Regions from separate parts of the Peribacillus sp. V2I11 genome, predicted to be linked through region 1. Evidence: riboswitches for the same ligand, from Rfam matches in the RefSeq annotation. Region 1 holds a riboswitch; the other holds the start of a gene.

Region 1 (16,453 bases):
TGAATCGAAGTTATTGCCTTCGACCCGTTTCTGTGCGGATTCAACGGCCCTTGTCACCATTTTACTTTGAATTGGCTGGGAATCATCCATTCCAAGGCGTGCCATCATGTTTTTCATGTTATCCGAACCGAAGCGGCGCATCAATTCATCTTCCATTGATAAATAGAATTGAGTGACCCCTGGGTCTCCCTGACGGCCGGACCGACCACGCAGCTGGTTATCTATACGCCTGCTTTCATGACGTTCCGTGCCTATGACAGCAAGGCCCCCAAGCTCCTTGACACCTTCACCAAGCTTGATATCTGTACCTCGCCCTGCCATGTTCGTAGCAATCGTAACCGAGCCTTGATTACCTGCATTCGCAATGATTTCCGCTTCGCGCTCATGGTTCTTGGCATTCAAAACATCGTGAGGGATTCCTTTTTTGGATAAATAGGCAGATATGACTTCAGATGTTTCGATGGCAACCGTACCGACAAGCACAGGCTGCCCCTTTGTATAACGTTCGGCTATGTCTTCCACAACAGCCTTGAATTTCCCATCGGTTGTCGCGTATATAAGATCTGCCCTGTCATCCCTAATGATATTCCTGTTTGTCGGGATCGCAATGACATTCATATTATAAATATTGCGGAATTCCTCTTCTTCCGTTTTGGCTGTACCGGTCATACCTGAAAGTTTTTCATACATCCTGAAATAGTTCTGGAATGTGATCGTCGCAAGAGTCATGCTTTCATTTTGAATTTCAAGTCCTTCTTTCGCTTCGATCGCCTGGTGGAGACCTTCACTGTAACGGCGGCCTTTCATCAAACGGCCAGTGAATTGGTCAACGATGACTATCTCGCCTTCCTGGACCACATAATCCACATCCAGATGCATGGAAACATGCGCCTTTAACGCCTGGTTGATATGATGATTCAAAGTAACGTGATTAATATCGAACAAATTATCGATATTAAACGCTTTTTCTGCTCGATTCATCCCATCTTCCGTCAGCTGAACACCTTTTGTCTTTTCATCATATGTGAAGTCCGTTTCTTTTTTTAAGGTTCTCACAAACGCATTGGCCTGGATATAAAGCTGAGCCGATTTTTGTGCGGAACCGGAAATGATCAATGGCGTTCTCGCCTCATCGATCAAAATCGAATCGACCTCATCAATGACAGCAAAGTGCAGCGGGCGCTGTACCATTTGTTCTTTATATAACACCATATTGTCACGAAGGTAATCAAAACCTAACTCATTATTCGTACTGTACGTAATGTCCGCATTGTATGCGGCTTGTTTTTCTTCTTTGGAATGACTGTTCAAATTCAATCCGACGGTCAAACCAAGGAAATCATACAATACACCCATCTCGGTGGCATCCCGGTGTGCCAAGTATTCATTGACAGTAACGACATGTACACCTTTACCGGTAAGCGCGTTTAAGTAAACCGGCATGGTGGATGTTAAGGTTTTACCTTCCCCTGTTTTCATCTCGGAGATATTTCCATCATGAAGGGATGCCCCACCCATGATTTGAACACGGTAAGGGTATAGGCCCAGAGCACGCTTTGCCCCTTCACGCGCAACTGCAAAAGCCTCGACAAGCAAATCATCAACGGTTTCGCCATTTTGATAACGCTCTTTAAACTCACCCGTTTTGGCACGCAACTGTTCATCCGATAGCGCAGCCGTCTCATCAGCCAGCGCTTCGACCTGATCAGCGATTTTTTCTAAACGTTTGATTTCTCGCTTATTCGGATCAAAAACTTTATTTAATATATTAAGCATTCAATAACGCTCCTCTATTATGGTAATGATCGTTCAATGACAAAATTCATATAAGTAAGAAGAAACACATCTTCTATTATTACTAATGCACGCTTAATTTTACCACTTCTATCCTAGAGGTACAACTTCATGTCACTTCCCTGGTATAGACCTGAATTCAATTCTTGCGAAAAACAATGGATAAATGAGGAGTAAAACTGTTAAAATAGAAGGAAGTATAAAAAATATGTTGCAAAATCCCCCACTATTCCATATGCAAACGAGAATTTTCCATAACCTTCCATCACTAGATGCTGCCTGTGCCCTCTAGCGATAGCATGTCAAGGTAATCCAGCCTTACAGGCGTCATGTTTTGAATGATAAGGTGGGCACTGTAACTTAATAGCGGAATATAAATAGAACATGTTTCGAGGTGGTATTGATGATTGGTGAACGTGTAAAAAAACTGCGAGAAGAAAAAAAAATGTCGATGACTGAACTTGCCGATAAAGCGGGTGTGGCAAAGTCCTATTTAAGTTCGCTCGAGCGGAACTTACAAACGAATCCTTCTATTCAATTTCTAGAAAAAATCTCCGCCGTACTTAACATTCCTGTTGATGCCCTGCTTTATGATGCTCCAAATAAGGAAACCTTGGACACTGACTGGATGAAAATCGTTGAGGAAGCCATGATTTCGGGTGTTTCAAAACAACAATTCAGGGAATTCATCGAGTTTAATAAATGGAGAAAAGATAAAGAAGAGTAGAGTGGTAGTGCACTAGTTTACCTACATAATCCTGAAGAATACAGTTTGAATAAGCTAGACTCACTAGAATCTCAAGGAAGAATGAACCCTATAAGCAGCTACTGAATCGAACCACTGTTTATAGGGATGTTCCCGAACTTGTTCGGAACCTATTTTCCATCGTTCTCCTCTAATGTAACCCCAAGGCTTGCCCGTTTCAAAAAAGCACTGATTTCCTCTTTTTTGAAACCCATGCTCCTTGCTTCTGAAATCAATTTCACCCATTCTTGATCCATTTCCACATTAGCCACCTCTTCTACCTCCTAAAATACTCTTTGTATTTCAGGCAGACCAGCCATCATAGTCACAAGGACCTTAGACCTATGCCTTTGCGCCCTCATCTTTCAATAAGCTTGCCTTAGTCGTGGTATTTATTACCAAATATATTACTTGCAATCATATTATAACGGATACACATTCCATATATTGCTATTTTATGTCGGTAATCCGCATAAATGCAAAAACTTTTATCCGACAAAATATTACAATATTAAGAAAATTAAAAGTTTAGGTGATTTATCATGGACTAATTCAATTTCGTTTTTTGTATAATAGTAAAATATTGCTCTTCTTAATATTTCGTTGGGGTGTATTGATTCTCTCAATTGCAAGTGCATCCAGGGCTTTTTGCGCAGTTAAGTCCTCACCGCAGGTCGGGCAAAGCCACTTTCCATATTCCGCACTGCTAAAAGAGGACCTATGGCATGTATGGCAATTGTTTCGATAAAAGTAATCCAACCCCTCTGCACCTTGATCAAAACGTTTTTTATAAATAACCAGTTGTTCTTTTTAAAGTACCAACAATTCGAGTATAGTGCAAAAGATAAGGGTGATTAAATTGGTAAAACTGACCACTTGTCTTAATAAAGAACTAAAACTGTTCTTTAAAATGGATTTTTAATAAATTTTGTATTCTTTAGAGAACAAAAGATTACTTTTCTAGTAAATTCAACAGCCAATGAATTCTATCAACATACATTAAAAAAGCACAACCCGGGGGCTGTGCTTTTGATCTTAAAATAATAATTAACTAGGTTCAATCAATCCATAGCGTCCATCTTTTCGACGGTACACTACGTTTGTTGTATTAGTATCCGCATTCGTGTAAACGAAGAAACTGTGACCAAGCATATTCATTTGTAAAATCGCTTCTTCACTGTCCATCGGCTTTAAATCAAAGCGCTTATTGCGGACCACTTCAATATCATTATCGTCTTCGAATTCATCCACCACTTCGTCAACTTCCGTATTGAAGGCGAATGCATCGGGTGTAGTCGATAGATTGTTCCGGAACTTACGATTGACCTTCGTTTTATGTTTACGAATTTGGCGTTCAAGCTTATCATTGATCAAGTCAATGGCAGCATACATATCCGCATTTTCCTCTTCAGCGCGAAGAACCAAATTCTGCATAGGAATCGTCACTTCGACCTTTGATGTATTATTGTTCACTTTTAAATTCACTAACACATTTGCATCTGGTGTATTGTTAAAATATCGTTCTAACTTGCCAATTTTCTTTTCGACGTATTCTCGAATTGCTGGAGTTACCTCAATGTTTTCACCGCGTACGTTGTAATTCATAAAGTGAGTCCTCCTTAAATTAAGACTATACAGTTAGATTCTACAATACCCCTCCGGTTCCCTTTAGAAACACATCATGAAATATGTCGAAATAATGAAACAATTGTCGGAAGGTCTGGAAAGGGTTGATGTCTGCCCTAGCTTCATTATATCAAATGCTATGCCATAAAGAAAAAATTAAGCCTATATTATTTACAGAAAATTTAAAAATAATTAACATAAAGACCGTTTGGAATCCAAACGGTTGGGTAATCAATTTCTTTTATCGTAGAACATGCCATCCACTGATGGACTTTCATACGGGTTCGTGTGTTTATTAGATGATCGTTTCTTCTTATTTATTTCCTGGATGTCCCGCTGTATCTCCTGCTTTTGGAGCTTCAGCAAGTGATCGACCTGTTTGTTAAGCAACACTGTTGCACGGCCCAGCTGCTGCTCTTCGACAGTAAAAGGCGGTTTGATTTGAGAAAGAAGACCATCTCGTTGGTCAATCAGCTGTGTGACCCTTCCTATTTTATCATCACGTTCTGTAATCTTGCATTCTTCCAGAACGGCAAGTAATTCAGCAGTCAAATCACGAAAGGCTCGAATCTCCATTACACTTGACCGCTTTGGGAATCCACACCAAGCCGTCAAGAGACATTGATGAATTGAAGTGACTGATAGATCAATTGCTGATTTAAACCGTTCCGCTCCTTTAGCTTTGTCACTTCATAAATCAATTCCGCTATTAGCATTTCAAGGTTTTCCGTTTCTTCAGGTCCTGTCAGTTCCGTTACGGTATGGTATGGATGGAGGCCGGCTGTCCCACCGTACCCTTTCAAGAAATTCCTCGACTGCCCTTTCTCTTTCCTTATCCGTTTGACTGATCGCTTTAATATGCTTTTGTTCCGAAATCAGCAGGGCAGTAATTGCCTCGGTATCATTTGCTTTCAAAATGGCCGTTTTTCTTATCGACAATTGATTGAAGCTTTTATGAAGCCTGATCAATTCCTCAAGCGATCCGATGATGTTCCGTGCAGACATTTTGCTGCCTCCTCCTCTCATAAATGAAGACGGCAAATGGCTCCGTCCCTTCATTCAAGCTTTTTCATTGAAAATTCATTTCCGGTAAAAATCGATGAGACCCTTAGCCGTTGATTGTGCATTCAATTTATAATTCCCTTTTTCAACTTGGATTTTCAGTTCGTCCACTTTTGCTTGTCTTGCAGCAAGAATCGGAGATGATTGCTGCATTTCTTTTGCTGCTGAAGAAATTTCAACTTTATCCAAGTATTTGACCTTGGATTCTTTGATATTCTCCGTTTTATTGGCTTGAAGATTATAAGGGTTAACACCTGTCATACCGACGTTATTGATTTTCATATTCCAGATCCTCTCCTTCGGTCGATTTAATAAATTCCATTATGTTTCGATTCCTTTACACATGAAAATGGCTTAGTACTGTGTTATTCTCCCTATCTTTATTATCGACAAGGAATGGACCTCTTTAATTGTTTCCTGTAATCTTTCCTTCGACATCCATTGTCGAATATTGTTCTCAATATCGAATATTTTAACAAATACCGCATCATGTTTCCATGATTCTTCCTTTTTGATCATCCTTCATGTAGTACGTATTTTTTTTCATTTCCTTGAATTTCAGTCAGGCGTTTTCCTCATTTTCAAATGCCTGCAAATCCGATCGCAGTGAATCGCCGCATTTGCCGCATAACCTTCCGTACTTGATGTTAGCGCCGCACTTCTCACATGGAATTCCTAGATTAGGAAACTGCGCCAGCTTTCCGGTTCTCACAAATTTAATTATTAACGTTTCTTCAACGCCAGTGCCCTTAACCACCTGCATCATGGACACCGTTCTATTTATGAATATATGCATACACTTTATCATATTGGGCTTCTTCTTCTTTATAACAGGCATCGCATACATCACGGAATTTCGTCATAACGAATAACGAATTACAGTTTGGACAGTTGAATACTTCCATCTAGGCCCCCTCCTTCACCATCACAGCGATTATTCTTCAGTACTGTATATATCGAATAATCCCAGCGATACTTTAGGATGTTCATTAAAATAAACTGTTTCACCTAGCCAGGGTGATGGATGATACTTCTTTGGCCCCAGCCGTTATCAATGCTTTGGCTGCATGCCTGAGAGTTGTGCCTGTCGTGTAAATGTCATCGATGATCAAAATAGATTTATGATCCAGCAAATCAGATTGCATGACCTGAAAAACCTGCGGTAATGACATTCTCTCTTGACGTGATTTTTTTGATTGTTTTTCCGAATGGATTCTTGTCAAGGTCTCAACCGTGTGAAGCCCAAGAAGATCTGCCAAAGCCTGACCCTGGTTGAATCCCCGCTCCCTAAGCCGTTCATGACTAAGCGGGATGACCGTTACCAGATCAAACTCCATGTCCTTTAACCTTTCTTTCAAAAAAGGGACGAAAACCCCAGCTAATGCATAGTCCCCACGGTACTTATATTTAGCAATAATATCTTTTAAGTATTCATTATAATGAAATAGTGATATGTTCTTCGACAAATAGCCTCCCCATTCCCTATTCCTGTCCCATCTTGAACAATCCAGACAGAGGTCACCGTTGGTATGATCCCCACCCAGCTCCCTTGAGCACATTGAACATGTTTCTCCGGTTATCCTATTAAGTTTCCCCTCACATCCTGCGCAGATTGCCCTTGCCTCGGCCCGCGCAAAAAGGCTCCTCCATGTCAATGCTTGCTTCATTCCTTCATCACAAACAAGACATCTATTCATCCAGCAGCCCCCTTTTCATGGCATCTTCATTCATCATTTGTATATGGTGTATCGCCTCGACCATCGCTTTACTTTTACCGTAATGAAAAAAGGTGATCGTCCCGGCAGGGTTAGCAAAGCTTCTTCCTACCCTGCCAGCTATCTGAACGAGTGCACTATTAGAAAACACTTCATGTTCAGCACCAATCACGGCTACTTCCAACCGCTCAATTGTCACGCCGCGTTCCAGGATGGTCGTGGTCAGTAATCCTGGAACCCTTCCATTCCTTAGTGCCATTACTTTTTGTTTTCGATCAGGGTGCCGGGAGTGGACAATCGATAATTTAGGGGACAGCTCTTGAAACATCGGAATGACCTGCTCCATCACTTGAATGCTTGGAAAAAACAATAGGAAGGGGATATTCCGCTTAAGGCGTTCACTTACCCATCCGTTGATTGCGGGGGGAATCTTTTTTTGAAGAAATAGTTTTTGCCAATTGCCGCTCCACTTCATTTCAGGGACCGGGATTGGCTGGCGATGATAACGGGCCGGGATAATGACGGCTTTCAAACTGCCGCTTCGATATAGCCGCTGCATCCGTTTCGAAGGTGTGGCGGTCAAGTAAATGGTTGCAGCAGAAACCTTTTTCGATTTATTAACCGCATAATGCAGCGAATCATCAATTGAGTAGGGAAATGCATCGACTTCATCAACGATGATGACATCGAAAGCTTCAATAAAACGGAAAAGCTGATGTGTCGTGGAAACGGTTAATGGCGAAAAGCCATGTCGATCGGCACTGCCTGCATAGAGGGTCGCGACTTCAATGGCAGGAAAAGCCTTTTTTAACCTTGGGGAGAGTTCGAGAACCACATCGGTCCGCGGTGTTGCCAAACAAATCCGTTTCCCGGCATGCAAAGCTGCCTCAATCGCCGGAAATAGGACCTCCGTCTTCCCTGCCCCGCATACAGCCCAGACCAGAAATTCATCTTTTCCCTTTACGGCTTCAACGACACAGTCGGAGGCATTTTGTTGACCTGCCGATAAAGTGCCTGCCCACCTCATCACATTGTCAGGAATCGTAAACTGAATGCCGGGACCGGTCCACCTATAAAGCTTTGCACATTCACTGACCCGTCCCATCATGATGCATGAGCGGCAGTAAGTGCAATCTTGATTGCAAATCTTGCAAGGGAATGTATAAAACAAAGTTTGATCTTTGTTACCGCAGCGTACACAGTGATAACTGCCGTTCCCGGATTGCACGCCGCAGGTTTCCGAGACATACCCATTCTTGAGGTGCTCTGCGAGGAGTTCTTGGGAGAAGGGGATTTCGAAGGCCAAAAGATGTTTGCCGGTGAGATGGTTCTGAAGTTTCGTGGAATAAGGGGGGGAAATGCTCATTTTTTCCAAACTGCAACCTCCATTTCTTAATAAATTACACTCCTCCTTATCATTCGCTTTTTACTCCCGGATTCCTTTTTGCTCCATAAAAAAATGCCTTTCACTTAGGAAAGGCGTCACAGCTTAAATTTTATACCAGCCCATCCCCATTGAGCCTTCACCCAGATGCGTTCCGATTACTGGACCGAAGTAGCTGATGTCAAATTCGACATTTGGGAACCGAGCTTCAAGTTCGGCTTTCCAGTCTTTAGCTTCACTTTCCCGTTTTGCATGAATGATGACGGCTTTATATTTCTCGCCGCTCGCCGCATCTTCTCCAAGTAAATCGGCAATCCGTTTCATCGCTTTTTTTCTAGTACGGATTTTTTCGAATGGGACGATGACTTTATCAACAAAATGGAGGACCGGCTTCACTTGAAGGAGACTGCCAATCAATGCTTGGGCACTGCTTAAGCGGCCGCCGCGCTGCAGATGGGATAGGTCATCTGCCATGAAGTATGCCCTGACCGATGGTTTCATTTCTTCGAGCCTGGCCATGATTTCTTCAGCACCTTTACCATCAAGTGCCATCTTTGCCGCCTCGATCACGTAAAACCCCTGTACCATGCAGCTGATTTCCGAATCAAAGGCATGAACCCTAATTCCCTCGACCATTTCACCTGCAGATACTGCTCCTTGATACGTTCCGCTGATGCCGCTCGATAAATGAATGGAAATAACATCATCATATTCGTTTTGCAGCTCCTCGAACTTCTCGACAAACTTCCCGATTGGAGGCTGTGAAGTGGTCGGCAATTTCTCCTGCCTCTTTACTTCCTCATAAAACTCGTCCGCAGTAATATCAACTTCCTCCCGATAAGCTTCATTGGAAAAAATGACATTAAGCGGCATCATATGTATATGTAAACGATCACGTATTTCCTTAGGTATATATGCAGTGCTATCTGTTACGACTGCGGTTTTCATAATAGTACCATCCTTATAAAAATTTACTCTGTATCATATTCACCATTCTATCTGAAAATGCCTTAATTTGCATTAAGTAGCATTCTGCATTACCAAAAATATGAAACCATAAATTTGAACCGAGTCATCCTTCCAACAAAAAAATCCAGCCCTTCAGCACGCATTGCGGAATCTGAAGAGCCGGACTTATCAAACGCTTTAATTACTTCACTTCCACCCAGCCATTTTTAATAGCTAGGACAACCGCTTGTGTACGGTCATTCACATTCATCTTCTGAAGAATGTTACTCACATGGTTCTTGACTGTTTTTTCACTGATATATAGAGTTTCGCCGATGGCACGGTTACTTTTCCCGTCCGCTAAAAGTTGAAGCACTTCACATTCGCGTCGAGTCAATAGGTGAAGCGGCCTCCTGATTTCTATTGTATGTATGGAATCACGATCAGCACCCTCTTCAGCTGCTAAGCGGCGATATTCTTTAACTAAATTATGGGTCACCTTCGGATGAAGGTATGAGCCTCCTTCAGCAACTACACGCACAGCATCAATCAACGCATCTGCGTCCATTTCTTTCAACAGATAACCTTGTGCTCCTGTTTTCAATGCGTGCTGCACGTAGTTTTCATCATCATGAATGGAAAGGATGATGACTTTTGTTTCAGGGTAACGGTTCACGAGCATTTTTGTTGCTTCGACCCCATTCATGTTCGGCATGTTGATATCCATGATAACAACATCGGGTTTATGTGTTTCAACGAGATCCATAGCTTCGCTTCCGTCATCACCCTCGGCAACAACATCAAAGGATGATTCAAAATCTAATATGCGCTTTACGCCTTCACGGAAAAGCTGATGGTCATCGATAATGATGATACTAGTCTTCAACGGCTTCTTCCTCCTAGTTTCTATTTAATATGTCTATTCTCTATAATTTATAAATGGTAGGGAATTTGTATAAATACCAAAGTGCCTGCCCCCGGTTGTGAATCGATCGTCATTTCACCTTCCAGCAGCTCGACTCTTTCTCTCATTCCTACCAACCCAAATGAACCTTCTTTTTGAATCGAAGAGTCAAACCCCTTTCCATCATCTTTCACGACGACGGTCACCATCTCCTTGGAAATGGACAGTTTAACTTGAATCTGTTTTGGGTCAGCATGCTTTAATGAATTTTGTACAGCCTCTTGAACCAGCCTGAATAAAGCGACCTCCATATCGGAAGGAAGCCTTTTGACCTGTCCAAGGTTGACGAAATTCAGATTCACACCATTATTATAGTCTTCGGTCGTTTGCAGGTACTTTCTGAGGGTTGGAACAAGGCCTAAATCATCAAGCGCCATAGGGCGAAGGTCATAGATGATTCTGCGCACTTCATATAAAGCATTCCTTACCATGACCTTTAAACTCCGGATTTCCACTAACGCTTCATCAGGACCTCTCTCCCGTTGCACTCGTTCTATCAGGTCTGAGCGCATCATGACGTTTGCCAGCATTTGCGCCGGACCATCATGAATTTCCCGTGAGAGCTTTTTACGTTCCTGCTCCTGGGCTTCGATTATTTTCAGGCCGAAGTCCTGTTTGCGTTTCGCTTCTTGAAGGGCTTCCCCCACAAATTTAAGATCCTGTGTCAAATAATTCTGCACTACCGATATTTGCGAGACGAGATGCACCGCTTTATCGATCGTCTGCTGTAAACCCCTTAACCTCAACTCAAGCTCATCCCGGCGATTACGGAGCTCTTTCTCCAATTGCCGGTTAATTTGTAAATCGACTTGCAGCTTATGTGCCCTTTCATAAGCATCGCGCACCTGTTCTTCAGAAAAATGGTTGAAGTGCATACTGACTTCTGAAAGCCTTTTTCGAGCAAACCTGGCTTTTGAATCCAGTGCATCGCTGTCGGTTATCACAATGGCAACCCTGATTTTCACATCATCAAGCTCTTTTGATAATGACTCGAAATCCTTTCGGCATTGTTCGCCGATATCAAAGACTTATCAAAGACTCATCTTACTTTCACTCACAGTGCTCACCATTGTTTCTAAGATCTTGTCCAATGCTTTAGCATCAACCTTTTTTATGGACATTAAGATCCCTCCACTTAAATCAATAGACTTAAACAATTTATTGTCTTAAAGACTATGTATATGGAAAAAAGTTCTTTCCCTTTTTCATGAATGGTTAAATTTCAGGAAACTTTTGTATGAAGTAACCTTCATGAACATATTGTACCAAAAAAAGATTAAAAATACGTTAATTTCCTTTTGTGATTTCCATAAAATGTACATATTTACTATACATCTCATATTCCCGGCCATTAAGTCTGCCTATTAAGGCAGAAAGCCTTTTCTATTATCCTAATGCAAAATATCCTTTTCAACCAAATGGGGATATTCCGCTCCATTGATTATCATATGAAACAGATGCATTTATTAAATGGCAAAATCCTTGAAATGAGAGGACACGTTAAGGTAAAGCCAGGATAATGACACAGAACTCAAGTTTTTCCTACAATGTTATTCTTTTAAGCATAATGACCAGCTAATAACAATAACAGGCAATGAAATTAATTATAACACGTACAGCTTTATCTTATATTAAAGTTTCTTTACACATGCGGTATGTAAATGAATCGTCATTGCCACTTTTTCCGCAAAGCCTTATAATAAATCAACTAATAGGAAGTACGAAGGTGGAATAGTAATGCTCACTCAATATTTAACGGTGGCAGGTCGCGGCGAACATGAAATCGTCATTGAAAAATCCCGTTTTATTTCCCACATCGCCCGGGTTGAAACCGAAGATGCCGCACAGGCCTTTATCCAGGAAATCAAGAAAAAGCATAAAGATGCTACACATAATTGTTCAGCCTATATGATCGGGGAACAAAATCAAATCCAAAAAGCCCTCGACGATGGGGAACCGAGCGGAACGGCAGGCGTCCCTATCCTAGAAGTGCTTAAGAAAAAAGAACTGAAAGACACCGCTGTTGTGGTCACACGGTATTTTGGCGGAATCAAACTTGGTGCTGGCGGTCTCATTCGCGCATACAGCAAAGCGACTTCAGAAGGAATAAATACCACTGGTGTGGTCATCAGAAAACTAATGCGGGTCATTTCGACAACCGTCGACTATACCTGGCTTGGAAAATTGGAAAACGAATTGCGATCTTCCATTTATCAAATAAAGGAAATTCAGTACCTTGATCAGGTCAATATCCTTGTATATGTTGAGGAAACGCAAAAAGAGACATATACCGCTTGGATTACAGAGCTGACAAATGGTCAAGGCCACATCACTGAGGAAGAAATGCTTTATTTGGAAGAGGAATTCGCCTGATATACTCCTGCATATTTTTCCTTTTTTATGCTGTAATATAATTGAAAAGAAATATTTATTTTACGAAATTATTAAATCATTGTAAAATTAGGTGTAATATATGACGAAATATAAACTGCAGGATTCGAAAAATAGCGATATATGTCTGATGTTCGTTATTTAAAAGGAGAAGAAAAAGATGTCTACTACTAGGCGTGTTTATAAAATTAAAAAAACAAAGAAAAAAAGGCGAAACCGGCTTTGGTTATTGCTTGTTCCCCTGCTGGTACTTGGTCTGGGAGCTTCTACGTATGCAGCAACCCTGTATATGAAAGCCCAGAATGTATTCAGTGATTCTTATGACCCTGTGGAAGCATCAGCAAAGCGAAATGCAGCGATCGACCCGCTCGAAGATAATTTCTCGATCCTTTTCATAGGGATCGATGATAGTAAGGACCGTGACTTAAAAGGAAATTCCCGATCGGATGCTTTAATTCTGGCCACATTCAATAAAGATCAAAAATCTATAAAACTATTAAGCATTCCACGTGATTCCTATGTGTACGTGCCAGCCAAAGGCGTAACCACGAAAATCAACGCGGCCCACGCAGCCGGCGGACCAAAGGCGACGATGGACACCGTAGAGGAGTTATTCGATATCCCTGTCGATTATTATGTTCGCATGAACTTTAATGCTTTCATCGATGTCGTAGATTCATTGGATGGTATCGAAGTCGACGTCCCTTATGAAATAAATGAAATCGATTCACATGACAAAAAGAATGCCATCCATCTCGAAGAAGGATTACAGACCGTTGATGGTGAAGAAGCATTAGCGTTTGCACGGACACGTAAAAAGGACAGTGATATCCAACGCGGTGAGCGTCAGCAGGAAGTCCTAAAAGCCATCATTGCCAAAGCGACCTCTGCCGGATCACTGACGAAATATACAGACGTAATGGAAGCTGTCGGTGACAATATGACAACGAACCTTAAATTCTCGCAAATGAGAGGTTTCATAAAATATGTAACTACCGATAAAGGACTCAATCTTGAAACCATCAAACTTGAAGGTCAGGATTCTACCATTAACGGGACCTATTATTATCAGCTGAACGATACATCAGTAGCGAACACTAAGCTATTGCTTCAATCCCACTTGAACCTGGGACCGAATGAAGGCAATCAAACCGAAGCCGCTCAATCACAAACACAAGAATAAAGTGAAACCCCCACTCACTCATGAGTGGGGTTTCCTTTTTTTGAAGCGTTCGCCTGCATATAGCTTAACTTATATGAAATGACATGCTTCGCAGACAGCCTTAAATGATCCACACTCAATACAGCAAAAAAGCCACCAACCGTTTCTTTAAACGGTTGGTGGCTTTTCATTCACTAGCAAAATTAGCTAATCTAGTAATCTATTTCCAAAACATCATGGCTTGTTTTTAAAGTTGAGCATCTTAAGCAACGGCTGGTAGTTTGAATTGACCAAACCAATTTTCTCCACAAAAATCTCTATGATCAGCAGGAGTCCCGTCACAAGGATCAAAGCTCCCCACATCGTTGCAAATGAAAAGATTATCGCCGCTAAGCCAAAGCAAGCAGCTAAAGCGTAAATGAGCAAGACAGTCTGCTTATGAGTGAAGCCCAAGTTTATCAAACAGTGATGTAAATGGGATTTATCAGCAGCCGAGATCGGCTGTTTATTGACGACCCTGCGGATAATCGCGAAAAATGTATCCGAAATGGGAACACCCAAAATGATGATCGGTACGATCAATGAAATCATCGTAACGTTTTTAAACCCTAGCAGGGACAGAACGGCAATGATGTAACCTAAGAATAATGCACCTGTATCTCCCATGAAAATCTTTGCCGGATGAAAGTTATATTTCAAAAAGCCAAGAGTGCTTCCAATCACGATCAATGCGACCATAGCAACAAATAGGTCCCCTTTAATAAGGGCCATTGTAGCAATTGTCACTAAAGCGATCGTTGAGACACCGCCTGCAAGGCCATCCAGTCCGTCTATCAGGTTGATTGCATTAATGATGCTGACGATCCACAAAATTGTGATCGGTATACTTAAAACACCGAATTCAAGTGTATCGGTAAAGAACGGCAAATTGATGAATTCCACTTCAAGACCGCCCCATAATACGATGATGAGGGCCGCCAAAACCTGGCCCAGGAATTTGGGTGCAGCTCTTAATTCAAAAATATCATCAGCCATCCCGATCAAAATGATGACAAGGGCTCCCACCAGAAGGGGCAACTGCCCCCGAAAGTCATTCATGAAAAGTAAGAAGGTAATGAAAAAACTCAAAAATATAGCTAAACCGCCCATGCGCGGCATAATTTTACTATGCACTTTTCGCTCATTCGGTTTATCGGTAGCTCCTAATTTAAAGGCCAGCTTTCCGACAAAAGGAGTCAAAAAAATGGATAATAAAAAGGATACCAACAAGGCCCCTATTAACATCAAGAACCACCTCAATTCCACTAAAAATCTAATACCCGTAACGATCTATTTGAAAACCTATATATAAATGCTTATTTTAATTTTTCATCCTCAAATAAACATTATATACGTTTTCGGCTAAAATCTCTATAGAAAAGTTGTTTTTTGCAAATTTTTGTAAATCCGACCCTATCTTTGTCAGGTCCTCGGATTTTTTTAATTCTATGGCATTGCAGATGGCCAATTTCAGCTGTTCGACATTGCCGATATCCGTAATCCAGCCCTTGCTCCGATCGGGAATCAATTCCTGTACACCGCCGACATCACTTGTGATTGCCGGAAGCCCCGATCTTGCCCCTTCAAGTAAAACCAGTGGAAAACTTTCGCTTAAGGAAGTCAATAATGTGATATCCCCCAACGGGTAGATTCGATCTAAATCTTCACGATACCCTAAAAAGTACACGTGATCGGATAACCCCTTTTTCGAGACCATCTCTTCCAGAGCGGTTCTCCTGCTCCCGTCCCCTGCAAGCAACAGCTTTACATGGGGGAATTCCGATACCACTTCACTTAATGCCGCTAAAGCAAATTCATGACCTTTCACCGGCTCAAGCCTTGCAGGCATGATGACGATGAAATCGTCTTTCCCAAACCCGAAATCTTCTCTTTGAAGCGGGAAAGGCAATTCCTTTTCAAAGTCAATTCCGTTCAGGATCTTTGTTATTTTGGACGAATGGATTCCTTGGTCAATCAAGTCCTGCCTAAAGCGGTCGGAAACTGCCAATATATGATCGGCATATTGAAATGACCTTACATGAAGGCCCGTAAACAATTTTCCTTTTACACCCTGCCCCAAAAAGTCATGATGAGGTGAACTATGAACAGTAAGAAGCCAAGGGCATTTAACGAGGCGCTTTATGAAGGCACCATATATATTCGCCCGCGGACCATGTGTATGGATGATGTCTATATTATTTAGACGGATAAAGTCCCTTAAAGGTTTCAAAATTGAAAGGTCATATTTGGAATGCTGCTTGAAAAGTTCGGTTTGTATCCCGGAGGATATGGCCCGCCGGTAAAGTTCACCATCTTCAAATAAACCAAGCAAACACTCTTCTTTATTCAATTGGTTCAGTAAGGACATAATATGAAACATACCGCCGCCAGTTTCATTACCAGCGTTTAAGTGCAAGATTCTCATCCAGTCCACTCCTTATGTTCAGGAACGCTGTACCGTTTTCCTTAACCGCCTAACCTTTAATACGAATCTTGGCAGAGCAAGCATCCGTTTCCACCGTGAAGGTTGCTGGATCAATCGGTACAACCATTCAAGACGCATCTTTTGCCAGAAAACCGGGGCGCGGTTCACCTTTCCCGCAAGGACATCAAAGCTTCCCCC
Region 2 (16,453 bases), 1.5 Mb from region 1:
TCATTATTTGGGGCGCTTGGTCGAAGCCGGCGATCTTGTCAGCATTGCCCGACGCATGGTGGTCATTGCCTACGAAGACATAGGTCTTGCCAATCCGCAGGCTGGTCCCAGGGCACTCGCTGCAGTCGAAGCCGCTGAACGGCTCGGTTTTCCTGAAGCCCGGATTCCACTTGCCAACTCGGTGATCGAGTTATGCCTTTCACCTAAATCGAACACGGCCATTGTCGCAATCGATGCAGCGCTTTCCGACATTCGCAGCGGCCATAGTGGAGATGTACCGGATCACCTTAAGGATGCCCATTACAAAGGGGCCACCGAACTTGGACGCGGCATCGGCTACCTTTATCCGCATGACTACGAGAATGGCTGGGTGAAACAGCAATACTTACCGGACAAACTGCGCAGCAAAAAATATTACAAACCGAAAAAGAGCGGGAAATTTGAACAAGCCCTTGCCTCGGTCTATGAAAATATCGAGAAAAAGAAATAACTCCGGATCACTTCTGACCCGGAGTTTCTTTAATGTGGAAAATGAAAACTTTTAACATGCCTCATATTGACAAAAATCGAATCCCCTTGAGCATTCATCAACCGTACTGCTCCTTCCAATATTCGCGGATGCATAGCTAAAAAGAGCATGACCAGCTTATTGGTTTGTATACGGGAAAAGTGTACAGCTACATTCCATTTCGGCACATTAAAGATATCTCCTTTCCGAACTGAATTTCCAAACTTACTTCTATTAATATATATGAATGTTTCCAGAGAGTCCTAGTTCAATATACTGACCAATATATTTAGATATCATTTGGTGACCGCCATTCTGTAAAAAACAACTTAAATCCCACCAGTAAGCCATTGTGTCCAAAGAAATCCACAGGGAGTATGTACAACCGTCAGCCAAACGCTCCGGCTAGGCCTTTCTTCGTTAGAAACCCGAAAGCTTAGGCTAAAATCCCTTTGATCGCCTTGCTTGGACAATTTCCCCCGGAAATCAGTCCGTAATCTGTTAGGGTTTCATCAAGGGCAGAAATAACATTTCAATAGATTCTAGCTCGATAACTTTTACAGCATTTACATGTAGATTATTGCAGACTGCATTCCGCATACTTTTAGCTGAAGAAAAATTAGAGGATATGTCAATTACGGATGCTCTCGGCATGTCCACTTTTCATAAGAAGGCACAACAACTTTTTAGTTGCTGTACCTGTATGGTCAGTCTCCTTCTTTATAAATACCCTTCGATGCTTTAATCATATTATCCAGCCACATTTTCTTAAATACATTCACACGACGAGGACTGCCATTCTCTTCACCCTCAGTTGAATCCTCAGTTTCTTCTGCAGTCCCGGAAAAGATTGCATTTGAATTCCCTTCATCCGAAGAGCTTTCCGTTGAGCTGCTTTCATCTGATGAGCTTTCTGTTGAGCTGCTTTCATCTGATGAGCTTTCCGTTGAGCTGCTTTCATCTGATGAGCTTTCCGTTGAGCTGCCTTCGTACGATGAGCTTTCCGTTGAGCTACTTTCGGTTGATGAGCTTTCCGTTGAACTACTTTCGTACGGTGAACTTTCCGTTGAATATTCCATTTACTCTTTAGCCTCCAATATTTATTTATTCTTTAGGGATATCCGTTGAGCTGCTCTCGTACGATGACCTTTCCGTTGAATATTCCATTTATTCTTTAGCCTCCAATATTTATTATTCTTTAGGGATATCCGTACTGCATATATATGCGCCTTCTTTCTAATAGGGACTTTGCTTATCACCCATTTTAAAGTAAAACCTCATTCACTTGGAAATATTTAGAAAACCTATTTCACCTGGCCAAATTCATTAGATTCAAAGGCTTTTCTCCTTGCAAACAAAAAAATAACCTCGGAATCATTTCCGAAGCTACTTTATTATTTTTCCTATTAGCTATGATGTCCCATTAGCAACCGACCACCGATTTCCCACTACTTTCACATAGGTCCCCGACATTTTCCTTGGAGATGATCTCGCCATCCTTAATCAGCATGACTTCATCTCGATTTCATAAGTAGCCATGATAACCATTTGCAATTCAAAATTGATATAAGACGGCAAGCTCCGTACGATCCACTCCCGGACCATAACGTCCAAGCCTGCGGCAATGCTGGCTGTAAATTCATGATTACCCATGTACACATATAAAAAATCTGCAACTTCCAAATATCCGGATGCTAAACACTAGGCCAAATTACACAGCCAATAACCAGAGAAGTGTGGATTTTCCGATCAGTCACTCCTTCCGCATTAAACCTTTAAATGAAGAATTGTTCTAATTAAATTACACCAAAATATGCCAAAGGTATTATAAAATAACATAATATACTATTCTTTTATATTGAAATTAAATATAATAGATGAAGTGGTTACAAAAAGAGGAAGGAAGTAAAATATGAGACATGAAAAAAAGAAGAAAAAGAAACGGACATGGCTGAAGGTAGTCGGGATAATTGTCCTACTTTTTATATTGGCAGGCGGAGCCTTTGCCTACTCCGTATGGAATTCACTGACAAAAACCGTTGACACGATGCATACACCAATAGACCGTACCACGGATAAACGAACGAAAGATCTTGCACTATCAGATCAGGAGCCCTTCTCGATGCTCATGCTCGGTGTCGATGAACGTGATGGTGACAAAGGCCGTTCGGATACAATGATCGTCCTGACAGTCAATCCACAAAAGAAATCGGTCAAAATGCTAAGCATTCCGCGTGATACACGGACCGAGATCATCGGTCATGGTACACAGGATAAAATCAACCATGCATTTGCCTTCGGCGGCGCGAAAATGTCCATGGATACCATTGAAAACTTCCTTGATATCCCAATCGACTATTATATGAAGATCAATATGGAAGGCTTTAAGGATATCGTCGACGCAGTCGGCGGAGTGACCGTGCAAAACGATTTGGACTTCACATCGGATGGCATTCATTTTGCAAAAGGTACGCATACCCTTAACGGGAAAGAAGCCCTTGCCTATTCAAGAATGAGACATGATGATCCGAGTGGTGATTTCGGCCGTCAATCCAGACAGCGTGCCATCATCGAAGCAGTCATCAAGGAAGGCGCAAGTCTTTCCTCTCTGACGAAATACGATGAAGTCTTCGATGCACTCGGTAATAATATCCAGACGAATTTGACGTTTGATGACATGATGGACATCCAAAAGAACTACAGGGACGCAAGCAAAAGCATTACCCAATCGTCCATAAATGGCAACGGAACGAAAATCGACGGAATCTACTATTATATTGTGTCGGATGAAGAAAAAGAAAAGGTCCAATCCGAATTAAAAGAACAATTATCCATCAAATAAGAAAAAATGAAAGAGCTGTCCGGACCCGCATCCTGACAGCCTTTTCATTTTCCCCGTCCAATATTCTGACAAAAAACGAACACCAATTGTAGAGATTTGTTGGAATTTTTGTTGTTTATTAGGCATAAAAAGACGGTATAATCTAATATGAGCTGACAAATCCATCTTCCCCTTGCCCCTGTAAATCACTTGACACTATTATTCTTTGGACCCGGAATTCCATCAACCACCATTCATCAACTATAATAAATAATCCTAAACAAAAGGAGTGGATTTAAATGAAAATCAAAGCAGGCAGCTGGGCTATGCTAAGCACACAGGACAAAATGTTTATTTTGAAAGCCATCAGTGATCGTTCAAGAATGAAATATGTTTCATGAGAAGTAAATCTATTCGGCATTATATGAGAGCATCACCTCTCCCTTTTCTACGAACTTGGGCCTGAAAAAGGAGAGGAATCTATTCAAACCGATAATCCCATAACAAACGCCATTCGCCCTTTTCTTTGACGACATAGCAATTTTGTTCCAATGTAAACACCCCAAAGCGAGAATTGAAGACCTGTGTAACTGGAATTTCATAGGCCGTTTTATGCAGCCTTCCAACCTTATCCAGCCTCCAGTTCTTCACTTTCTTAGAACGGCCTACATCATACTGAAAAGTCTCCACATCCATATGCTGTAAAAATACATGCGACCGATTTTGCACATAATCCGCACGATTCGGAAACCGCTGCTTCATTTCAGAACTTAACAAATCCCAGGACTTCCCGAACTCCGCCTCACTTTCATATTCATAAAAATCTTCAACCACACTTTTTGAACCGCTCGGAAAAAGAAGAATGATACAAGCTCCTGCAGCGAACACCAAAAGAATAGCCCTCAATACCCCTATTGGAATCTTACTTTGTCTCCTCACCCTCATCACCCTCACAGGTTATCATTATTTATATATATAAGGGAAAACCATAAAAAAGAAGCATGTTGTTAGACATGCTCCTTAAGTAATGTATCTGATATGATTTCTTGGATTCATTGACGCCTTCTCCATCGATACCAGAAAAGGAGATGAGCATTGCCCATGAAACGGGCAAAATGGGGCATATGTATCTACGGATCATATTCTTTCAGGTTGTTCAATGATCCCGCTTAATTTCTCCTTAATATCCTCCATAAGTTCATTCACAGTAACATCTTGTCCAGACTCACCCTTGGCAAAAGTGTCTTTTAAAATATCAAAAAAATCCATTAGAAATTTCCACTCCACTATATAATTGAGCCACCATTTCATACTGTTGTCCTAATCCTTTTTTTAAAAATAAGGAATATAGCTCATTTATTTGATAATCCCATAAATAGTAGGAATTGGCAAGCGGAAACTACTATATTATCAGAAAATTACTAAAAATTAACATTCCCTTAATATTCAAGGGAAGGAATACTACCAGTCAATATGTATGGATAAAAAACAAAAAAGGACCAATTCCTCAGCCCCTTCGATACCCCATATTATGATTTTCCCATAAAATAAGTCATTAATGAAATTAAAACTAATGTAATGGTAATATAGGTTCCAATAAAAATTTTCTTGCTTCTTTGTTTCTTTTCATAAACTTCCTCGAACGTAATGAATTTGTTTTTTGTCATCAAATAGTCTCCTTATGCTTTGATGGCAGCTATCTGACATCGCCTTAAGCGAAGTCCCTTTGCTTGATCTCCATAGTGTAGTATCGGCACACAACTAAAAAATATTTAAGTATTATTAACTATTTCTTTATAGGTTATAGTTCTTAAATCTGCAGAAAGTTACGACTAAAGCATTAGGTTCATTAACTGAATTCTATGATCATCATGATTAATCCTGCCTAGATATCATTTTAATAATCTGAAATTATTAAGCGCTTAGTTTATAAAATTCATGATTATTTTTATCCAACCGAAAAATGACAGCCATAACGGTACACTGAATAAAGTTCCCCATATTAATCCCTTTATAAAAGCCTTAAGTCCATCCATAATAAAATCCCTCTCAATTAGGTTGTATTTTTATTGTCCCCAGGTTCTTTATTCCAGATACCTTTTACGGTCATTTCCAATAATGAAAATAAAAAAAAGAAGACTGTATAACAGCCTTCCCTAACGTAATATTTATCCCCTGATTTGCTTTTCCAGTTCATTTTCCCTTGATGAACTCCCGCACATCTTCAATAGATAATCCTAGATTTTTAGCCTCTAAAATTAGATAAACCCATTCTTCCCGTTCATTGTTAGCTTCCATGATAAATCCCACCCAACTTGTGGTAACACAGCCGTCTTAGCATTTAGCCTTAGACCTGTAATTTTGCGTCCCTACTTTTCAATAGGTTTGCCTTTCTCAAGAATATTTCACATTAATTACTAACCAAGATTAATAAATCTCTTGAATCCATGTTAAATAAACCATCATGCCCTCAAAGAATTTACCCTTAATTAAAACTATATTAATGTTAATTATACTTAAAAACGTAAAAATAGCTCTTAATACTATTCGTTTTTTTCTGTCATTTTTCTACATCATTCATCAAAAAGTGACATCACCATGCAAAAACACTGTTATAGTGCGCTTTCTTTACAACTCAATTATTAAAAATAGATTTATAATAGCATATATAAGCTTGAATTTGCTATTCCACAAAAATAATAAGTGTGCTAAGTGATTCAGTTTTAATTTATTTTCCCTAAGAAAAAAAGCCAGCATGCCAACCATAATATGGATGTAACCTGACTTTTCGTGAACTCTAGTAACTATTTAATTCAAAATATTCCGTTATATCCAAAAGTCTTTTATACCAAGATATTCACTCAATAATGCTAAGCAATTATCCCTGTTCCATAGAACTGTTTTATGGCTGCAACTTGTTTAATCCCATATCCATTTACCGATTAGTAAATAAGAAGGATAGAAATTCACCTTTTGCCAAAAATAACAAAAAGGATATCAACGGGAGGAAGAGAAAAATGGATTCAGAAATGCAGGAGAAATGCGGGGTATTTGGAGTGTTTAATCACCCCAAAGCAGCCGAATTAACTTATTACGGACTTCATGCACTTCAACACCGTGGTCAGGAGAGTGCAGGAATTGTGGCTAGTGATGGGAAATCATTCAGGAATCACAGGGGAATGGGCTTAGTTACCCAAGTATTTTCACGGGACATCCTTGATGGATTAAGCGGAAATATGGCCATTGGTCATGTACGATATTCAACTTCTGGTGAAAGTTTACTGCAAAACGCACAACCCCTCGTTTTTAAATATAGTGAGGGGGACCTGGCTGTTGCTCATAATGGCAACCTCGTAAATGCAAGGATAGAACGGGATGTGTTACAACAGCAGGGAAGCATATTTCAAACAACGACCGATACTGAAATTATCGCTCACTTAATAGCTCGTTCAAGTAAAAAGCATTTCGCGGAAAGCGCACCTGATATGCTTAAACGTATCGACGGTTCATTTGCCTTGATTATAATGACTGAAAAGCAAATGCTAATTGCCCTGGACCGTCATGGGTTACGTCCGCTTAGCCTTGGAAAAATTGGTGAATCAATCATCGCTTCCTCAGAAACATGCGCTCTAAATGCGGTTGATGCTAAGTTCTGGCGGGATGTTGAACCGGGTGAATGGCTTCTTATAGATGAAAATGGAATTCAAACTGGAAGATTTGCAGAAAAAGGTAAGGTTTCCCTTTGTTCCTTTGAGTTTGTCTATTTTGCCCGTCCGGATAGCGTTATTCAAGGAAGAAGTGTCTTAACAATCCGGAAGGAATTAGGTAAAATTCTGTCAAAAGAACATCCGACACAAGCTGATGTTGTCGTTGCAGTTCCTGAATCAAGCGTTCCTGCCGCCATTGGTTTTTCCCAACAATCAGGAATTCCATATGAAATGGGGATTATTAAAAACCCTTATGCTGGTCGTTCATTTATTGAGCCCACCCAAGAATTGCGCGACTTAGCTGTTCGACTGAAATTAAGCGCCGTGCAAGAAATTTTGGAAGGAAAAAGGGTGGTATTAGTCGATGACTCGATTGTTAGAGGAACCACAAGCAAGCGCATTGTCCAATTGATTCGGCAAGCAGGGGCCAAGGAAGTCCATGTAAGAATTAGTTCACCCATGGTTAAAAACCCTTGTTTTTATGGAGTGGACATGCCAACTAAGGAAGAACTATTTGCCAACAAACACGAACACGAACGAGCTATGGGACAGGTTATCGGGGCAGATTCCTTAGCCTTTTTAAGCACCGATGGGTTATTAGAGGCAGTAGATGTGGATCTTGCAGAAACTAGCAGTCGCTGTATAGCCTGTTTTAGCGGTGCATACCCAACTAGTATTTGAAGTGATACAGCTTAAGCAGGATTAAAATGGCAGGCACCACACAATAACAACTGTCTTTGTGTGATGCCTGCCATTTTCCTACTATTAAACCTTGGATTTTTCACTGTTTTCTAATTGCTCGGGCAAGTACAAGACGCTGTCTTTCTGCTCCTGACAGTCGAAGTCCTCGATCACCAATTATTGTATAATCCGAGTCTTTAATTTCTTAACTTATATAATTCATTATAATTTTGATCCAACCGAAAAATGACAACCACAATGGTAAACTGAATAATGTTCCCCACTATATGATTTTTTATTGTGACCTTGTTCTTGTTTTAAAACACCAATTAATTCCATTTTAATAAAAGGAATTGAAACAGTTTGTGGTTGATTAGTAAACAGTTCATAAAAAAAGAAGGCTGAAACAGACTTCCCCATGTACACATATTCTTATATTTCCCATTGATATGATGACTTTTCAAGTTCTGTTCTCTCCTAATGAAGTCACGAACGATAATCCTGAATTTTTTCCCTTTATACATACCATTCTTTTACTCTGTAACTATCACCTCATACAAAATACCTTTCCTTTAATGATGTGAAGTCTGTATTTTTATGACAGGTGATTTCACCGATTTTCTTCATACCCATATGTCCCTGTAGACACCTTTTATCATAATGTTACTTCGCTTACACATATCATGATGGATCTTTAAAACCACGCAAACTAAGGAGCCTAAAACTTTTTTATTTTAGGCTCTCAAAAAACAAACTAATGACTTTTATTCAACACGCTAGATGCTATGCTAAAGTGGTTCTCCTAACACTTTGGAGGTACATTTAGGTTAATACTCATTATATCAAAACATATTACTTTAACCTTCTTCGATGTTGGTTAAAAACCTTTATGAAAATACTATTATCATCGGATTTAAAAAACTTAACTCCAACTAACTTTAAGGGTGTCCATATTTCTTTCATTTGGTATAAAGGCATTTTAAAAAAATTCATCCTTTCTTAATTAACCCAGTCAATAGAGCAACCGCTCTCTAGATATGAATCATAGCTTTGAATAGTTTCTCTTTCTCTAATTTTCTTTAATAATACCCAATATTTGATTGATTAATCCACAAAATAGCATTGTAATGTCATATAACCCTGATGTTAGACCTATTCATAAGAAATAAGCTTGTTCATAACATTCAACGGACCTTTCATTCTTTATTACAATTAAAAATGCTGGATAAACCATTTATTTATTGTAATGTAATTAATCTCATTTTCATATAGTATCTACTCAATGTTAAAAGAAAGTTCAGCAAATCGGCTTTAATTAGAGAATCACACACTTGATTCCATTTGGATACCTAGTAAATTACTAAACATCCCTCTTTTTTCACTCGCTAGTTGGTTATATTCACCGACCTGAATGATTTCTCCCTGATCCATGACCAACACTTGATCGGCATTGCGAATCGTCGATAATCGATGAGCTATGACGATGATCGTCATTTTTCCCTTTAATCTTTCAATAGCGGATTGAATCTTCGCTTCGTTCTCTGTATCCAATGCACTCGTCGCTTCATCCAAAACGAGGATGGCCGGTTTGCGTAAAATCGCTCTGGCTAACACTAGACGCTGCCTTTCTCCTCCTGATAGTCGCACTCCTCGATCGCCGATGAGTGTATCCAAACCCTGTGGAAGCTTATTGACAAAGTCAGCAGCTGCAGCGAACTCCAAAGACTCCCATATGGACTCATCACTTGCCTCAGGGTCAATGATCAGCAGATTTTCCCGTATGGTTGCATTAAAGAGAAATGGATCTTGCGGGATATAACTTATGGACCTCCGCAGCGATAACAAGCGGTCATTGGTAAGGGGAATATCATCCATTCTGACTTCGCCCCTATTAGGATGATTCAACCCCATTAATATATCTATTAAGGTGCTTTTTCCGGCACCCGATCGGCCGACAATAGCCGTCATGCGGTTAGAGGGGATTTGTATGCTTATATTTTTAAGGGCATAAGTGCTTTCATTTTGATCATAACTAAAATAAACATTACGGCAATCTAACCCTCTTTTAATTTCAATGGGCATGATATTTTTATAATCGGATTCATATAACTCTCTTGCTTCTCTACATTCGTTTTGTAAATCCGACAAGGCTTTAAAAGATGGAAGCGTAGATCCTATTTGCTCTAAATTGGATTGAATGCTAGTGAACCTTGGCCATAACCTTGAAAAAATGACCATGATCAGCATTAATTGTGCTGGCTGGGCCATGAACATCTTTATCGAAAAAAACACAAAAATGGCAATTAAGACTGAAGATACAATTTTGAAGATCATCTGGGACGTCGTATTTAAAGTCGTTAACTTGATTCTATTTTTTTCCATTCTCTCACTTAAAGAAAGAAACCAATTCAAATGAGATTCCTCTAGTGAATTACTTTTGATATCTTTCATTCCGTTAAGGTGATCAGTCATACCCGCTAAATAGGTTTGTGTTAGCTGAAAGGTTTCCTTTCCAATAGACTGAGACTTTTTCACGAATTTTCGGGACGAAAAAATAAGAATGATCCCAAAGGCTATTATAAAACTCGTCATTGGAACAGATAAATAAAAAGCTATTCCGATTTGAATGAAAGTAAATATAAGGGAAGATATAAACTGTAAAAATAAATTAATACCTGCACTTACATTGAAGGTTTCATTGGTCATGATGTTGATAATATCGGTTTTCCTCTTTTTTAAGTAAAATCCCCAATTGACCTGCAGCAGACTGCCATACGCCTCATCCCTTAACTTTCTAACAAAACCTTGTTGGATTTTAACTCCCAAGATTGTTTGATTCCGCTTAAATACACTTTGTCCAACCATTAATATCACATAAACACCAAGTATTAATGAAAGACTGAGCGTTTCCGGAATTCCTGTGAATAAACCATTAACCCAGCTTAAGAAAGGAACGTCATCCGTTTTTATATCCATTACACCGGTCAATCCAATCAATGGAATCAATAAGAAAATTCCTACGCCTTCTAAAAAGCCTATTATTATCATACAAATAAGATTGATATATAATATTTTCCCCGAATAATCATGTATTTGTTTCGTAAAAAGTAAAAGATGCTTCATAACCATATCCTCCATTTGCAGGCCATATTTGATCATTTTCCTCCATGTTACTGGTGATGAAGCGCGAAAATGGAAGGAAAGGTTTTGGGTATCACTTTTCTAAAATTATTATTCAATGAAGATATAAAAGAGTATATGTGGGGTTGGTGATGCGTGGACTCCTGGATGAATCTTTGAGGGTTTATTTGGTTACAATAGTATGTTTTAAGATTGTTAACTAGATTCTTGTTCTTTCAGGCCCTTAATTACGTTCTCTTTAGAGAACTTAGAAACAACAGTGAACCTATCCATCACTTCAGCTCCCGTTATATAAAAAGGTCCACTGCGCAACCAAGCATGTGCAATGAGCCCTCCATTCTCATCTTTGGCTGTACCTAAATAAAGAGTGCTATCAATCTTTCGCTTTTCCAGCATCTTCATAGCCGCCATTGCCTTTACAAGACACTGGCTTTCCCATATGGTGTAGCGGCTCATGATTTTTATAGCCCGCGATACATTTGCTAAAATCTCTTTATCAGCTGCATTCAATTCGTATGATGACTCTTTCATCTGTTCACCAAGTGTTGGGGCAACTTTTGAAAAGGAAATGCTTTTAAGATAACGGGCCCTGCCTAAATGTAAAAAGGCTTCGATATATAGCAGCTTTGTCTTGAAATTTAAACGAAGAAAAGTCTGAGCTTTCTTTACGATATTCATTGTTTTAGCCTCCTAGACTAAAGATTCATGATACTAGGAATGGATGCTAACTAAGCCTTGTTCTAGCAATTGACTTAAAAAGTCAGTGACATGTGTCTGACAATCGGTTTGATCGACATTGTATTGAGACTGTAATATTGCAACTAACTCTTGAATCGTGATGGGCTCCTTCATTAACTCCCATATTTCCCCGCCCAGTTCACCTAAATTATAATATTTACCGTTAGAAACGCTTAACATCACTTTTTCCCCATCCATGTCACTTACTATGTTACCTGGACTTTGGCTATATTTCGTATCAAGTTGATTAATAATCATGAACTCTTTCCTCCCTTTTTAATACGTTTAAAATTATTTCCAATAAGTCCGGCGCGGTGAACCGATTCGTTGGCCTACGTAATTGGAAAAACTCGATTTTCTTAATCATTTTGGCAGAAGTATTAAAATGCCAGTCCATCAATCCAGATCTTTGGATAAAAAAATTACGGTATGTATGATGATACAATTTATAAAATCTTTGAAGAGATTGTATAGGCTTAATATCTATCTCGTCATTTTCTCCCTTGATCAATTCAAATACACCAGCAAGCGGGAGTTGTTCGGTAATAAACTGATCTTGGACCGGAACAGCGAATTTATCTTCTCTAACAATGAGTGGCTGATAGTTATTTGAATCCATTTCAAAATGATTTAAGCTTTCCATCCATAATTTTTGTTGTGGATATGAAGGTGTTACAATTGGTATATTTTCATTATTTAGCGTTACGGGTATGACATCATCACTCATGAGCTTATAGCCCCTTTTTAAAAAAGCTGAAGCAAGAGTGGATTTCCCTGCACCAGAATCACCAACGATGGCATATGCCTTTCCATCTATGGCTACCGCACTTCCGTGTATAGGAAGGATTTTTCTTTGCATCAAAATGGCACCCATGCATGTTCCGAGGATATAAAGACGAATCTCATCCTCTTGTGCCGCATCAATTGGACAAAATTCTATTCTATTTCCGCTTTGAATCAAGAAAATGGCCGTCTTGGAAACATGGAACATGATCCAGTCTTTCTTAATGACAAAATCATCATCAGGAACTGAATGCTCAGACCATAATGTATGGAGATCCGCTTTTTCGATAATGATTTCCGTTTTATCATCCTCTACATTAATAGGAAGCAATTCGGGCAAAGCTATATCACTTGTAACGGTTAAACCATACGCTTCATATACAGTCTTTGTTTTGATACCGAACATAATAAATACCCCCGCACATAAATAACGTCTCTTAATTAGACTAGCTTAATGTATAAGTCATACCCCTATTAACTGGATAAATAGGGGCTTAGGGGAATCCTAACAGACTTGGTAGCGTAAAAAAATCAACTGAAAGTTATGTCACCTTTAGGTGTATGTGATGGGAAAGCAGCATCTGTATATTCCCCTTCAGTTCCAAGCATTGTTTGATTGACATCAAGAATTTCCAATTCAGGTTTTTTCCATTCCTTTTTCATAGTATTCACCTCCTTTTAATTGAATCGTTTTAAAAATCGATACACGATTAAACTCCGCATTAGGAATTTATGGTCAGGATTTGTAGCAAGTTCTGGTCCAGTTCCTTTTTTAACCGTTACTAAGGCATTCTTTATCGCTTGACCATCCAGGAATTCCAAAGCTTTATCATCCGTGCTCAGCTGCTCAATGTCCTCTATGAATTCACTCCATTTAGGAAGCATACGGTGAATCCAATCTGCTCCTTGCACACCCCTGTACCGTTGGTTTAGCCGTACCTTATCGGGCAAGAAATTCACTGTAGCATTTCTAATCAGGGCACGATCCATCCCATTCTGTACATATTGACTTTCCGGAAGTGATAAACAAAAGCGAATAACACGGATATCATTCGTCGGATCTCGCTTCCACAACTTATATCTTAATGAGAGCTTTGTGGAAAGCGTATTCCCTGCATTCCATTGAAAGATATCTTCAAAGTGCTTTTTTCTTTCATTAAAAATATCAGAATTCGAATACCAGCCTGTTTCATCCATGCCGAATTCCTTAAATCTGTCATATACGCCTATTCCATCTGCAAAACTTGGATTGATTAAGGAAGGAATTTTATATGGAGCGCCTTCCGGAAAGATCCGATCAATGATAGGAAAGCCGATTCTAGCAATAGCTTTCACCTTTCGTAACCTAGAACCGCCAACATTTCTCCTATAATGGTCCAACTCTTGATAAAGCCGAACCCACTTTAATCTTTTTAATAGGAGTGAGTAATACTCTAAGGGGAATCCCCAGGAAATTGAAAAGTTCCCTCTATCTCCATTAAGCAAAACACCTATGTCGTCCTCATTCGCTTTTTCAAACATCCCTTTCAACCAGAAAGAATTTTCAAAAAACTTATATGGCATCTCCATGATGTCGAGGAAGTCTTCCATTTCAGAATAGGAGTCTTTCCCCTTAAAGTCACAATAATGATCAATAATGCCACCAACATGACCTACCGTAGATTTGATGAAGGGCCGCTCATCCGCCAAAAAATATCTAGGAGTAAAATCTTTAAAATCTTCGGGAGGAATATAACTATATGTATGCAGTGCATTGCTTTCCCGCTGCAATTGATTCACCGCAAAGCCAACAACAGCCCCGGAATCCAATCCACCACTCAACTGGGCGCCAACCTTCCGATGTGTCCTTAATCTGGATGTTACAGCTTCCTGAAAGACACTTTGGAATGCTTCTATGTAATCTTCATTAGATTTAAGTTTTAACTTATCCCCTTGAGTTAAATAGGAATATCTTTTTAAAGACACACTATTATTCTCTATTGTTAAACTATGGGATGGTGGTATCTGATTTATGGTTGTATACGGCGTTAATGATGAATCAACCGCATCAATCATTCCCGATACGGCCAAATACTCAGCAAGCCACTGCTCATTCAACTTTTTTTCAATAAAAGGTAATGATAAAAGTGGATCCATAGTCGTGCAAAAGGCAAATTTCTGATAGTTTTGGTGATAATAAAGGGTTCTGCTTCCTGAAAAATCCCTTGCCCCAAACAACTTCCGTTTCTTTTCGTCCCAAATGACAAAAACAAAATCCCCTACTAAGTATTTGGGTGCATCCTCACCCCACTTATAGTAGGAAAGTAGAATCAGTTCACTATCCTTCATGCCCTTTTGATCGGATGGCCTAACCTGTAACCTTTGGAATAACTCATCACGATTATCAATAATAGCATCAGCAGAAATGGTACATTGCCTTTCAAAATCATAAAGCGGGAGCTGCTCTCCAACAGATTCAGGCGTGATCCATTGAGCATGACAACCTAGAAAAATCTTTTCTGAATTCCACATTTGGATTGAATCAGCAGGGTACTTTTGTAAAGCCGTCATCAAATTATGGCATTGTTGAAGATTTATAGGTTCTTCATTAAAATGATAAATTCCGGCTATAGCACTCATGTTTTCCCCCTGGTTGTTTTGTTATGTAAGATTGTGAATACTAATCTTTGCAAATCCAATATATATATGCACAATTTAGGGAGACTATTAAAATTTTAGCTTTCTCCTGAGTTGATTCATTACTTTGATGAAAATACTTCTATCATCAGACTTAAAAAATTTCACCCCAACTAATTTTAAAGGAGTCCATATTTCTTTCATTTGTAATAGAGGCATTTATATTCAACCTTTCTTAATAAACCATGTATTATCTGTATCTTCCTTTAAAAGATTCCATTTTTATATCCACGATTTAAAAAAACTAAAGAATCAAATATTAACACTAGTTACTTTTATACTTATTAATTGTTTTTGTATTCATATTTCCCCTGATTCGTCCTTTTTAAGAAATACATCTGTCATTTTATCTGTTTTTACGAACATTTTGTTCTTTATAGCGAATTACATAAGCTAAAATTACCATCTATTTAAGCCTATGTCAATAATATTTTTCCATATTCAATCTATAAATGTACGTAATAAGTAGGACTAACACTTTCTAACTTAATAAGGATTTTCCGGTCCTATTCCGAATAATATTCTCATAATAATTGATGAGTATACCTATAAACCAAAAGGAAACCGGTGTTGATAGCATTAATCTACTATTCCAACTTTCAAACACTACTACATCATATTTTTGAAATCCCTCTTTTTTCTCAAACACTTTTTTTATGATCATGCATTAATTAGGACAAAATTTTATAATAACCTTATCCCCCCCAAACCTCAGCCAACAGCAGCCCGTATAAATGTCTAGAAAAAATAACCCCATAATGCTAGAAAGCAGAATTCTTACCTTTTTGCCATCTACCACTATCGAGTTATCTTAATCAGGACTTCCTTGTTTTTCTCCAGAATATTAAAAAGGGACGCAACGGAAAATATAAAAAATAAAGGGATTTAGGTAACCTCAAGGTTTTTACATCCCCAGAGGTTGGATTTAATAATTTTAAAATAAAAATCAGTTTGTGAATATTAGTCTTTACAGAATATTGATAAAGGTTAACAATGAACGACTTCTTGAGACTCGACTTTATTGAAAACGGGTGATGCTTATTGTAATTAGCTAAAGCTTCTTTTGACGACTGGTTAATATACATATGACCCATTTCAACAAAATAAAATCCGGCCAATTTTGCTAGTTTTCTTGAACGTTTTTCTTTTGTTAACGGTAAAATCTCATCATGAATTGGAGTTTCAAATAGTTGAGCAGATAATATAAGTGCTTGTCCTATTAAGTAAGAGTGTTGGTATTTTTTTAGTAATGGGTAATCTCCTTTTGTAATATTTCTTTTTCTAATGATTTGATCAATATCTGCTAACCACCGAAGACGAAACCACCCATGTTTGGCACCATGAGTAACAAGATATAAAAACAAATCATCCTCTCCAAAGAGATAAACGGGATAACTT

The links. A riboswitch is a leader RNA that binds a small molecule or an ion and turns the genes downstream of it on or off. The one in region 1 is predicted to bind cyclic di-GMP.
Region 2: it holds a riboswitch for cyclic di-GMP, as region 1 does, so the genes downstream of both, QFZ73_RS19900 (anti-repressor SinI family protein) here and QFZ73_RS12675 (anti-repressor SinI family protein) in region 1, are expected to answer to the same signal.

The regions. Positions count from the first base shown of each region.
Region 1 is NZ_JAUSYW010000001.1:2,618,995-2,635,447, reverse strand. Features, by position in the region: gene secA (preprotein translocase subunit SecA) at 1-1,776, opposite strand, end outside; gene QFZ73_RS12680 (helix-turn-helix domain-containing protein) at 2,198-2,521, shown strand; gene QFZ73_RS12675 (anti-repressor SinI family protein) at 2,671-2,811, opposite strand; cyclic di-GMP riboswitch class I at 2,843-2,928, opposite strand; gene hpf (ribosome hibernation-promoting factor, HPF/YfiA family) at 3,587-4,144, opposite strand; gene fliT (flagellar protein FliT) at 4,397-4,741, opposite strand; gene flgN (flagellar export chaperone FlgN) at 4,901-5,170, opposite strand; gene flgM (flagellar biosynthesis anti-sigma factor FlgM) at 5,246-5,509, opposite strand; gene QFZ73_RS28920 (hypothetical protein) at 6,004-6,132, opposite strand; gene QFZ73_RS12645 (ComFC family protein) at 6,232-6,924, opposite strand; gene QFZ73_RS12640 (ATP-dependent helicase ComFA) at 6,917-8,308, opposite strand; gene QFZ73_RS12635 (DegV family protein) at 8,432-9,274, opposite strand; gene QFZ73_RS12630 (response regulator) at 9,477-10,160, opposite strand; partial or broken gene QFZ73_RS12625 (sensor histidine kinase) at 10,208-11,359, opposite strand; gene QFZ73_RS12620 (YigZ family protein) at 11,976-12,611, shown strand; gene QFZ73_RS12615 (LCP family protein) at 12,790-13,812, shown strand; gene QFZ73_RS12610 (glycosyltransferase family 4 protein) at 14,026-15,075, opposite strand; gene QFZ73_RS12605 (glycosyltransferase family 4 protein) at 15,152-16,255, opposite strand; partial or broken gene QFZ73_RS12600 (WecB/TagA/CpsF family glycosyltransferase) at 16,379-16,453, opposite strand, start outside.
Region 2 is NZ_JAUSYW010000001.1:4,071,849-4,088,301, reverse strand. Features, by position in the region: gene QFZ73_RS19940 (replication-associated recombination protein A) at 1-490, shown strand, start outside; gene QFZ73_RS19935 (hypothetical protein) at 520-696, opposite strand; gene QFZ73_RS19930 (hypothetical protein) at 1,216-1,587, opposite strand; gene QFZ73_RS19925 (hypothetical protein) at 2,012-2,191, opposite strand; gene tagU (polyisoprenyl-teichoic acid--peptidoglycan teichoic acid transferase TagU) at 2,421-3,350, shown strand; gene QFZ73_RS19915 (hypothetical protein) at 3,810-4,268, opposite strand; gene QFZ73_RS19910 (YwzD family small protein) at 4,467-4,598, opposite strand; gene QFZ73_RS19905 (hypothetical protein) at 4,859-4,996, opposite strand; gene QFZ73_RS19900 (anti-repressor SinI family protein) at 5,523-5,627, opposite strand; cyclic di-GMP riboswitch class I at 5,646-5,729, opposite strand; gene purF (amidophosphoribosyltransferase) at 6,347-7,717, shown strand; gene QFZ73_RS19890 (ABC transporter ATP-binding protein) at 9,041-10,840, opposite strand; gene QFZ73_RS19885 (lasso peptide biosynthesis B2 protein) at 11,054-11,536, opposite strand; gene QFZ73_RS19880 (lasso peptide biosynthesis PqqD family chaperone) at 11,570-11,854, opposite strand; gene QFZ73_RS19875 (HPr kinase/phosphorylase) at 11,844-12,785, opposite strand; gene QFZ73_RS19870 (paeninodin family lasso peptide) at 12,911-13,042, opposite strand; gene QFZ73_RS19865 (lasso peptide isopeptide bond-forming cyclase) at 13,058-14,998, opposite strand; gene QFZ73_RS19860 (nucleotidyltransferase domain-containing protein) at 15,871-16,453, opposite strand, start outside.